Regions from separate parts of the Streptomyces uncialis genome, predicted to be linked through region 1. Evidence: riboswitches for the same ligand, from Rfam matches in the RefSeq annotation. Region 1 holds a riboswitch; the other holds the start of a gene.
The links. A riboswitch is a leader RNA that binds a small molecule or an ion and turns the genes downstream of it on or off. The one in region 1 is predicted to bind guanidine.
Positions count from the first base shown of each region.

Region 2: it holds a riboswitch for guanidine, as region 1 does, so the genes downstream of both, OG711_RS25115 (DMT family transporter) here and OG711_RS37865 (DMT family transporter) in region 1, are expected to answer to the same signal.

Region 1 covers NZ_CP109583.1:9,041,594-9,045,796, forward strand. The annotation lists gene OG711_RS37855 (alpha/beta fold hydrolase) at 540-1,352, opposite strand; gene OG711_RS37860 (DMT family transporter) at 1,666-2,043, opposite strand; gene OG711_RS37865 (DMT family transporter) at 2,043-2,357, opposite strand; guanidine-III (ykkC-III) riboswitch at 2,376-2,439, opposite strand; gene OG711_RS37870 (hypothetical protein) at 2,683-2,943, opposite strand; gene OG711_RS37875 (hypothetical protein) at 3,197-3,430, shown strand; gene OG711_RS37880 (hypothetical protein) at 3,734-4,203, shown strand, end outside.
Region 2 covers NZ_CP109583.1:6,015,315-6,019,517, reverse strand. The annotation lists gene OG711_RS25120 (transglycosylase domain-containing protein) at 1-1,157, shown strand, start outside; gene OG711_RS25115 (DMT family transporter) at 1,763-2,083, opposite strand; guanidine-III (ykkC-III) riboswitch at 2,123-2,183, opposite strand; gene OG711_RS25110 (GroES family chaperonin) at 2,278-2,580, opposite strand; gene OG711_RS25105 (DUF3618 domain-containing protein) at 2,747-3,079, opposite strand; gene bcp (thioredoxin-dependent thiol peroxidase) at 3,307-3,774, shown strand; tRNA gene OG711_RS25095 (tRNA-Leu) at 3,830-3,913, shown strand; gene rdgB (RdgB/HAM1 family non-canonical purine NTP pyrophosphatase) at 4,047-4,203, opposite strand, start outside.

The DNA of each region.
Region 1 (4,203 bases):
GGGCAACCCGCAGCGCGACACCGCGAACCCGCCCCCGCCGGATCCCGTCGGGGCGGGGGCCACTGGCGGGGGCCCCCGGACGCGGAACGGACCCGCCTGGGTCGAGGCAGGAACGCGTGCTCCGACTTGGCGGTGCCCGGCTGTGCGCGCTACCGCCCCCCCTGCCCCGCGGATACGGAGCTTGCCTGCGGAAGAGGTGATTCAGCCATCTGGCCACATCAGCAGGACCGTTCACCCGACGACGCTTCCAGCGAGAGAGAGGGACCACCGGCCCCGGAGGTTGCCTCACCCCGCCATCCGGCTCACCTGCCTCACCCACCTCATCTGCCTCACCTGTTCAAGGGGACCGGCGGAACCTGCGGCAGACACACCACGTCGGCCCCACTACGCGGGGACGCTCCTCGCTCCTCGCTGTGCTCGACCGCCCGGCCCAGAGCGTCGTCGTCGTCCGGGGCCCGCCCCGCCCTTGCCTCCTGGGCTGTTCGACGGCCAAGAGGCACCGCGAGGGCCGTATGGGTCAGGTCTTGCTGCACCGGCCGTCAGGTATGGAGGAATCGGCGGATCGCGACCGCTGACTCCTTCGGCCTCCGTAGATGAGGCCAGTGGTCGGCGTTCAGTTCGACCAGGGTGGTGCCGGGGCGTCGGGATGCCATCTCGCGGGCCTGCGTGGTGGGCAGCACGGTGCTGGCCGTGCCGTGCAGGAGCAGCGCGGGGCAGTGTGAGCCCAGCCATTGGTGCCAGTGGTCGCCGAGCAGACGGGTGTCGGAGTCGATCATGTCCGTGGGGTGGGAGCCGAGCCGCCACCCGTCGTGGTGCGGTCGCAGTCCGTTTTCCAGCAGGGGTGTCAGGGAGCCGCAGGCGGCCAGGAGTTCCTCGCGTGTGGGGGCGGAGTACGGAATGCCGAGCAGGACGGACAGCGGGACGGGGTTCACGATGGGCAGGTACGCGGGCCCGTCGATGTTGATCAGTGCGCTCACCGCGTCGGGGCGGGCCGCGGCCAGGTAGTAGGCGTTGACGGCACCGAGGGAGTGCCCGAGGACGGGCAGGGGCTGATGGCCCAGGCCCAGGTGGGTGAGCAGGAGGTTCAGATCGTCGAGGTATCCGGTCCGGTCGTACCGCTTCGCCCGGTCGGAGTCCCCGTGCCCTCGCTGGTCCGGTGCGACCACCCGCCACCCGTCGGGGCTCAGGTCGCGGGCGAGGTCCGCGAAGTCGGCTCCTTCGCCGAGGTGCCCGTGCAGCGCGAGCAGGGGCCGTCCCTCCGCCGGCCCGAAGTCGAGACAGGAGAGACGCCGCCCGTCGGGAGTGGTGAGGTGCTCGCGTACGGGTTGACCCGGGGCTGGTTCGGTGGGCATGGCTTCACCGTAGAGAACGTTCACACGGGACGTGCCACCATTTTTCCCCGCCAGGAACGCCCCACTGCGCGAGTACGCCGACGAAGTCGAGCGCGTATGCCTCTTGTACTGGGTGGCAGCTTTTCGAACCGCGGTCGTCGTCGTGGGAGCACGTACTTGACCGCGTCACCGTCCGCAGCCGTGCCGGAACGCCCGTCGGGCCGCCTGTGAGGGTCGGCCCGGCGGGCGTTCCAGGGTGGCCCTTCGCCGGGTATCGGTCGGTCGATACCCGGCGTCGCTGTGCGGTCGGCCTGGGGTCGGATCCAGGCCGGGGTCACTGCGGGCTCTGTGCCTCCGGTGTCTCCGGCAGTCGCTGCTCGGCCTTGGGGCCCGGCTTGGTCTTGACGAACTTCAGCCCGATGACGCACAGGATGATCCCGCCGAGGAACACGATCTTGAGCGGGGAGGTGGGCTCCTCGCCGGTGATCATGGCGTAGAGGACCGTCAGGGCCGCTCCGATGCCGATCCAGACCGAGTAGGCCACGCTGATCGGAATCCGGATCATGGCGTAGCCCAGGCCCGCCATGCTGAGGGCAAGCCCGACGAAGAAGACGACGGTGGGGACCGTTTTGCTCAGCCCGTCGGAGAGACCGAGGGCCGTGGCCCAGACGGCTTCGAACACGGCACTGATGAGAAGGATGACCCAGGACATCAGCTGACCGCCTTCAGTCCGACGACGCAGCCGACGAGACCCAGCAGCAGGAGTACTCGCGCGGTGGTGGCACGCTCCTGCCCGGTCGCCATGGCCCAGACGGCGGTGAGCACCGCCCCGATGCCGACCCAGACCGCGTACGCGGTCCCCGTCGGCAGACTCTTCATGGCGAACGCGAGACCTGTCATGCTCGCTGCGAGAGCAACCCCGAAGATGATGGTCGGGACGGGGCGCTTGAAGTTCTTGGACGCTGACAGTGCTGTGGCCCAGACGGCCTCCAGCACTCCTGATACGACGAGAATGAACCACGCCATGACGGAACTGACCTCCCAAGTGGCCAGTCTTGTCGCTGAGCGGGTACTGATCCGTCGTCCGCAGGCCCCGCGGGGGCCTCATCACCTGTATAGCACAACGGAGTGGCGCCCTGGTGAGCCCGTTCGAGGCCAGGAGCGCGTGCTCCTGGCCACCCAAGGTGATCGCCCGGGGCGACCGCCTTGGCCGGCGGAAGCGCCGGCGCCGCTGCTGAGGCCGTGGTGGCCTGGTGGCCCATGAGCCGCCCCGGCACGCTCCGGCGCGGCAGCCCCGCGTCACGCCGAGCCGGACCGGTGAACGCCTGGTCGCGTGAGGTACGCCGTCCGGTCATCCGGTCGGGCGGCCCGCTGCTCCGGCGACGACAAGGGCGCGGGCGGTCTCCTTCAGTGCGACGCGGGCGGCAGGGGTTCCGGCGGGGGTGTCCCAGTAGGGGTGGGCCGCGATCCGGGCGGACAGGGCCAGAAGCCGACGGCGGGACGCGGCCGCACCGGTGCCGGTGACGGCCGTGTCCGCGAGGCGCCCGTACGTGACGTACCAGGCGATCTGGCTCTCCAGGAGGTCGGCAGGGAAGCTGTGCTGTTGCGCCATGAACCAAATTAGATCGCATGTTCGATTTGCATGGCAAAAGCGCACCCCCTGCCACCTGCCGTGGTGAAGGTTGAGTGGCTCCTCGAACGTTGAGTGCGATCGGCGCGGCGCGGCGCGGTCGGCGGTCATGGCCTACGCACACTCCGCGCGAGGCGGTCGCCGCAGGTGTCCTCGTGCTGGGTGAGCCTGTTCAACGCGGCTGTGGCCGGGACCGGCACCGATCCGGCCGTGCAGCATGCCTGCGGTCTCGGCGGTGAGAGGACACCTGTTTCGCGCCGCCGCCGAAAGCCAGGTCCTGGCCATCCTGCGCAACCGGGAGCCGGAGAAGGCGTTCACCGAGATCGCCGCGCAGCGCGAGATTCTGCGGAATCAGCACGAAAGGGCCTTCTCCTCGGACAGGCTGGAAGCCGACGAGCGGGCCGCGCTCGCCTACAACTGTGTGGAGCGGGTCGCAGCCTCCACGAACCGGCTGTCGGCGGCCTCCTGACCAGCGCGGGGGACGGTTCGAACAGGCAGGGGGAGAGTCCAGCTGGGAGGGGTGCCATGCAGGGGGCAGGCGGCGGATCCGGACGGCGATGCTCACCGGCCGGGTCCCCGCGCCGGTCCGGTTCCCGCAGCCGGGTTCCCTCCCACGCCTCTCAGCGGAGCAGCAACCAGGTAGCGCCCCCCACCGTGCCGCCCCCGTCCCCGTTCTCCCTGCCCACCCCTGACGAGGAGTCCACGTTCAGGGTGTTCATCGCCATCCGCACCACCGACATCCCGAGAAAGCCGCCTGGCGAAAGGAAGCACGATGCCCCCTGACCTGACCGAACTGGCCCGTACAGGACGTGTGCTGGAGGAGGCGCGGTCCCTGCTGGAGGCCGACCGCGCACGCCTTGAGGAGCGGTACGGCCCGTCACCGTACGGAGATATCGCCGCCGGGAGCCCGGACCAGACCCTGCGCGGCATCAGGGACATGTCCAGCAGCGTGTCCGACGCCCTTGAGAGGATCGCCCTGGCCGCCGGCTACTCCGTACTCGGCTTCGACCAGCGGGCCGACCGCGCGCTTCGGCTGGCCCGGATGACGCCCGTGTCCATCCCCTCCGGCGCGGACCGCATGGCCCGCCCGCTCGGCGAAGCCACCGTACGGGCACTGGAGATGATCCGGGACCTCGGCCTCTTCCCCGGCGAGACCGCGATCGCGATCGACGTGGCCCTCGCGGCGCCGCAGGCGACGTATCCCCCCGCGGACTGGGACGCCTACGCGCGCGAGAAGAGGTG
Region 2 (4,203 bases), 3.0 Mb from region 1:
ACGGCACCAGCGAGCGTCCGGTCGTCGGCTGGAACGGCGGACGGTACGCGCCGCAGAACCAGGACCAGGTCAGCTACGGCCCGGTCACCGTCCAGGAGGCCACCGACAAGTCCGTCAACTCGGTGTATGTGCAGATGGCCGTGGACGTGGGCTCAGACAAGGTCAAGCAGACCGCGATCGACCTGGGGATGCCGAAGGACACCAGGGACCTGCACCCGACCCCGTCGGTCGCGCTGGGCACCGCCACCGCGAGCGTCCTGGACATGGCCGAGACGTATGCGACGCTCGCCAACCACGGCAAGCACGGCGACCCCGTCATGGTCATGAAGCTGACCAAGGACGGCAAGGAGATCGCGCTGCCGAAGCGGCAGACCAAGCAGGTCATCAGCCGGGAGGCGGCCGACACCACCACGTCGGTGCTGCGGAACGTCGTCGAGAACGGTTCGGGACGGGCGGCCCTGGCGGCCGAGCGGCCCGCGGCGGGCAAGACGGGTACCGCCGAGCAGGACAAGGCGGCCTGGTTCGCGGCGTACACCCCCGAGCTGGCGACCGTGGTCTCGGTGATGGGGCAGGACCCGGACTCCGGCAAGCAGCAGCCGCTGTTCGGGGCGCTCGGCGAGCCGCGGATCAGCGGCAGCGGGCCGCCGGCGGAGATCTGGGCGCAGTACACGAAGGCCGCGCTCGCGGGCACCGAGACCCAGGAGTTCGAGCTGCGGGTGCAGGACGGTTCCGACCGGCGGCTGGAGCTGCCCGGTACGGAGCCCAGCGGTACGCCCGACAGCACGGACGGTTCGCCCGACCCGGGCAGCAGCAGCCCGAGCGGCGACGACGGGGAGCAGGAGCAGCCCGGCGGTTCCGACACCCCGAGCACGACCACCGGCTCCGGTTCGTCCGGCGGCGGCCAGTCGCCGGGGCAGGGGCAGTCGCCCGACCCCGGTGAGGGCGGCGCGGAAGGCACGGTCGAAGGGCAGAGCGGCGGTACCCCGGGCCCGGGTGCCACGGAGGGCACCAGCGGTGACTCCTCCGGGGGCGGCCCCGGCCCCGGCGAGGGCGGTGAGACCGGCGGCGAGGAGACCGGCGGCACGGGCGAGACCACCGGCGAGACCACCGGCACCCCCACCGGCGGAGCCAGCCCCGGCCTCCCCACCACCCAGTAACCCAACAGCACGCAAACCGGTTCCCCGCGCCCCGAAAGGCCCGCGGGGAACCGGCCCAGAAACAAGCACACCCAGCACCAAGTACCCAGGGGCGCAAGGAACCGCGCAACGAGAGCGACCCGCGCCCGAAGAGCGAACCGTAATGGGGCAGCATCCAGGGGCGCGAGGAACCGCGCGAGCAACCAAGGACCACCCGCACCCGAACGGAACCCGCAAGGGGCGCAACCCAAGGGGCGCGAGGAACCGCGCACCCCACGAGCGACCGCACAGGAACAAGCACGCCCAGCCCAGCGAACCCAAGGGCGCGAGGAACCGCGCAACGAGAGCGACCCGCACCCGAAGAGCGAACCGTAATGGGGCACCACCCAGGGGCGCGAGGAACCGCGCGAGCAACCAAGGACAACCCGCACCCGAACAGGAACCGCGAGAGGCGCAACCCAAGGGGCGCGAGGAACCGCGCACCCCACGAACGACCGCACAGGAACAAGCACGCCCAGCCCAGCGAACCCGCAGGCGCAGGCGAAGGCACCCCCCGCAAACCGAAGAGCCCCTGTGCTGAACGGAGAACGTCCAGCCCAGGAGCTCGAAAGCGCAAGCGAAGGCGGTCAGTGGCCGGACGTGGCCTTCAGACCGACGACCGCGACCAGCAACAGCGCGATGAAGAAGATCCGCGCGGCGGTCGCGGGCTCACCCAGCACCAGCATGCCGAGGATCGCCGCCCCACCCGCGCCGATACCGACCCACACCCCGTAGGCCGTCCCGATGGGAAGGGTCTTCGCCGCCTGCGCCAGCAGGACCATGCTCGCGGCGATCCCGATGATGGTGAACACACTGGGCCACAGCTTCGTGAAGCCCTCGGTGTACTTCATCCCGATCGCCCAGCCGACTTCGAGCACGCCGGCGATGATGAGCAGAATCCAGGCCATGATCGGCACCTCCGTGGTTTCCATGACGGATAAACAGGGGGTGCGTCGTCTTTCCGTGTCCCGGTACGGCGCGTCTCGTCGGGGTGGTTGCCACCGTAGCAAAGAACGGGAAAGAGGCTGGTGACAGGGGTCACCAGCCTCTTTGCCACCGAAAGGTTTCCGCACCGGACACCGCGGCCAGCAGGGGCCACGGGTTACAGGTAGAGCCCGGTCGAGTCCTCGGAGCCCTCGAAACGGTCGGCGGCGACGGCGTGCAGATCGCGCTCGCGCATCAGGACGTACGCCACACCCCGTACCTCGACCTCGGCGCGGTCCTCCGGGTCGTACAGCACCCGGTCACCGGGCTCGACGGAACGGACGTTCTGTCCGACCGCGACGACACCGGCCCACGCCAGCCGCCGTCCGACGGCCGCGGTCGCGGGGATCAGGATGCCCCCGCCGGAGCGCCGCTCGCCCTCGGCCGTGTCCTGCCGTACGAGCACCCGGTCGTGCAGCATCCGGATCGGAAGCTTGTCGGGCGAGGTGTTGAAGTCCTTGTTGGCGCTCACGCCCTGAACCTACCTGCCCGTGCCCCGGGTACGCCGGTGGGGTGGCCCGTACGTCCGTACGGGCACTCACGCCCGTCCGGGTGACGCCGGACGCCGGGCCGCCCCGCCGCGGCGGTCAGTCGCCCCGCCGGCGCGAACCGCTGTACGCCATCAGTCCCACGAGACCGATGACGACGAGGGCCACCGGGACGACGCGCTCCAGCCGGGGCGCGCCCTCGTCGGAGACCAGCTGGCCCTTGGCCCGGGAGAGCACCCGGTTGGCGCCGACGTAGACGCGTCCGAGGGTGTTGTCGACGCTCGCCGCGACCTTGGCCTTGGCGTCCCCGACGATCGTCTTCGGGTGCACCCGTACGCCGATCTCGTCCAGCGTCTCGGCGAGGCGCTGGCGGCGGCGCTCGATGTCCGCCTCGATCTGCGCCGGGGTCCTGGTATCCGATGTCTCCGGCACCGTGCTGCCTCCGTGCTCGTGTCAGGCGTGGGGCGGACGGGGTGCCGCCGCGGTGCTGGCCCGCCGGGCGCCTCGTCCGTGCTTGCGTGATTCCGTGTTTCCGTCCGGTCGACAGTCTGTCAGCTTCCCGCGCGACCTACCCCACGGCACCCCCATTACGCTCCCTTGTGTAATCGGCCCCGGGCGCGACCGGCCCGCGGCCCCGCACCCCCGTGAGGAGACCGGCGATGAGTGAGCGACTCCAGCCCGGCGACACCGCCCCCGCCTTCACCCTGTCCGACGCCGATGGCAACGAGGTCTCGCTGGCCGACCGCAAGGGCCGCAAGGTCATCGTGTACTTCTACCCGGCCGCGCTCACCCCGGGCTGCACCAAGCAGGCGTGCGACTTCACCGACAACCTCGACTTCCTCGCCGGGCACGGCTACGACGTGATCGGTGTCTCGCCGGACAAGCCGGAGAAGCTGGCGAAGTTCCGTGACCAGGAGGAGCTGCGGGTCACCCTGCTGGCCGACCCGGACCGTTCGGTGCTGGAGGCGTACGGGGCGTTCGGGGAGAAGAAGCTGTACGGCAAGACGGTGACGGGGGTCATCCGCTCCACGGTGATCGTCGACGAGGACGGCAAGGTCGAGCGGGCCCTGTACAACGTGAAGGCGACGGGACACGTGGCCAAAATCATCAAGGACCTCGGTCTGTGACGTCCCCTGTCCCCTCCGGCGCGCGGCCCGGGGCCATTACGATGGGCGCGCGGACGCGGCCGTGGTGGAACTGGCAGTCACGCTGGGTTTAGGTCCCAGTGGGGTAACACCCGTGAGGGTTCGAGTCCCTCCGGCCGCACCGGACGAAGGCCCGGCCTCCCGATCGAGCACCAGGGAGGCCGGGCCTTCCGGCTGCCGGGGCCCGGCGCGGACCGGGGGTGTCGCGGGGCCCGGACCGTCGCGGTGGCGGCTCCCGCCTCCCGCCTCCCGCCCTACGGCAGCAGTTCGCGCAGGACGGGGACCAGCGCGCGGAACGCCTTGCCGCGGTGGCTGATGGCGTTCTTCTCGTCCGCGCTCAGCTCGGCGGTGGTGCGGGTGTCGCCGTCGGGCTGGAGGACCGGGTCGTAGCCGAAGCCGCCCGATCCGGCG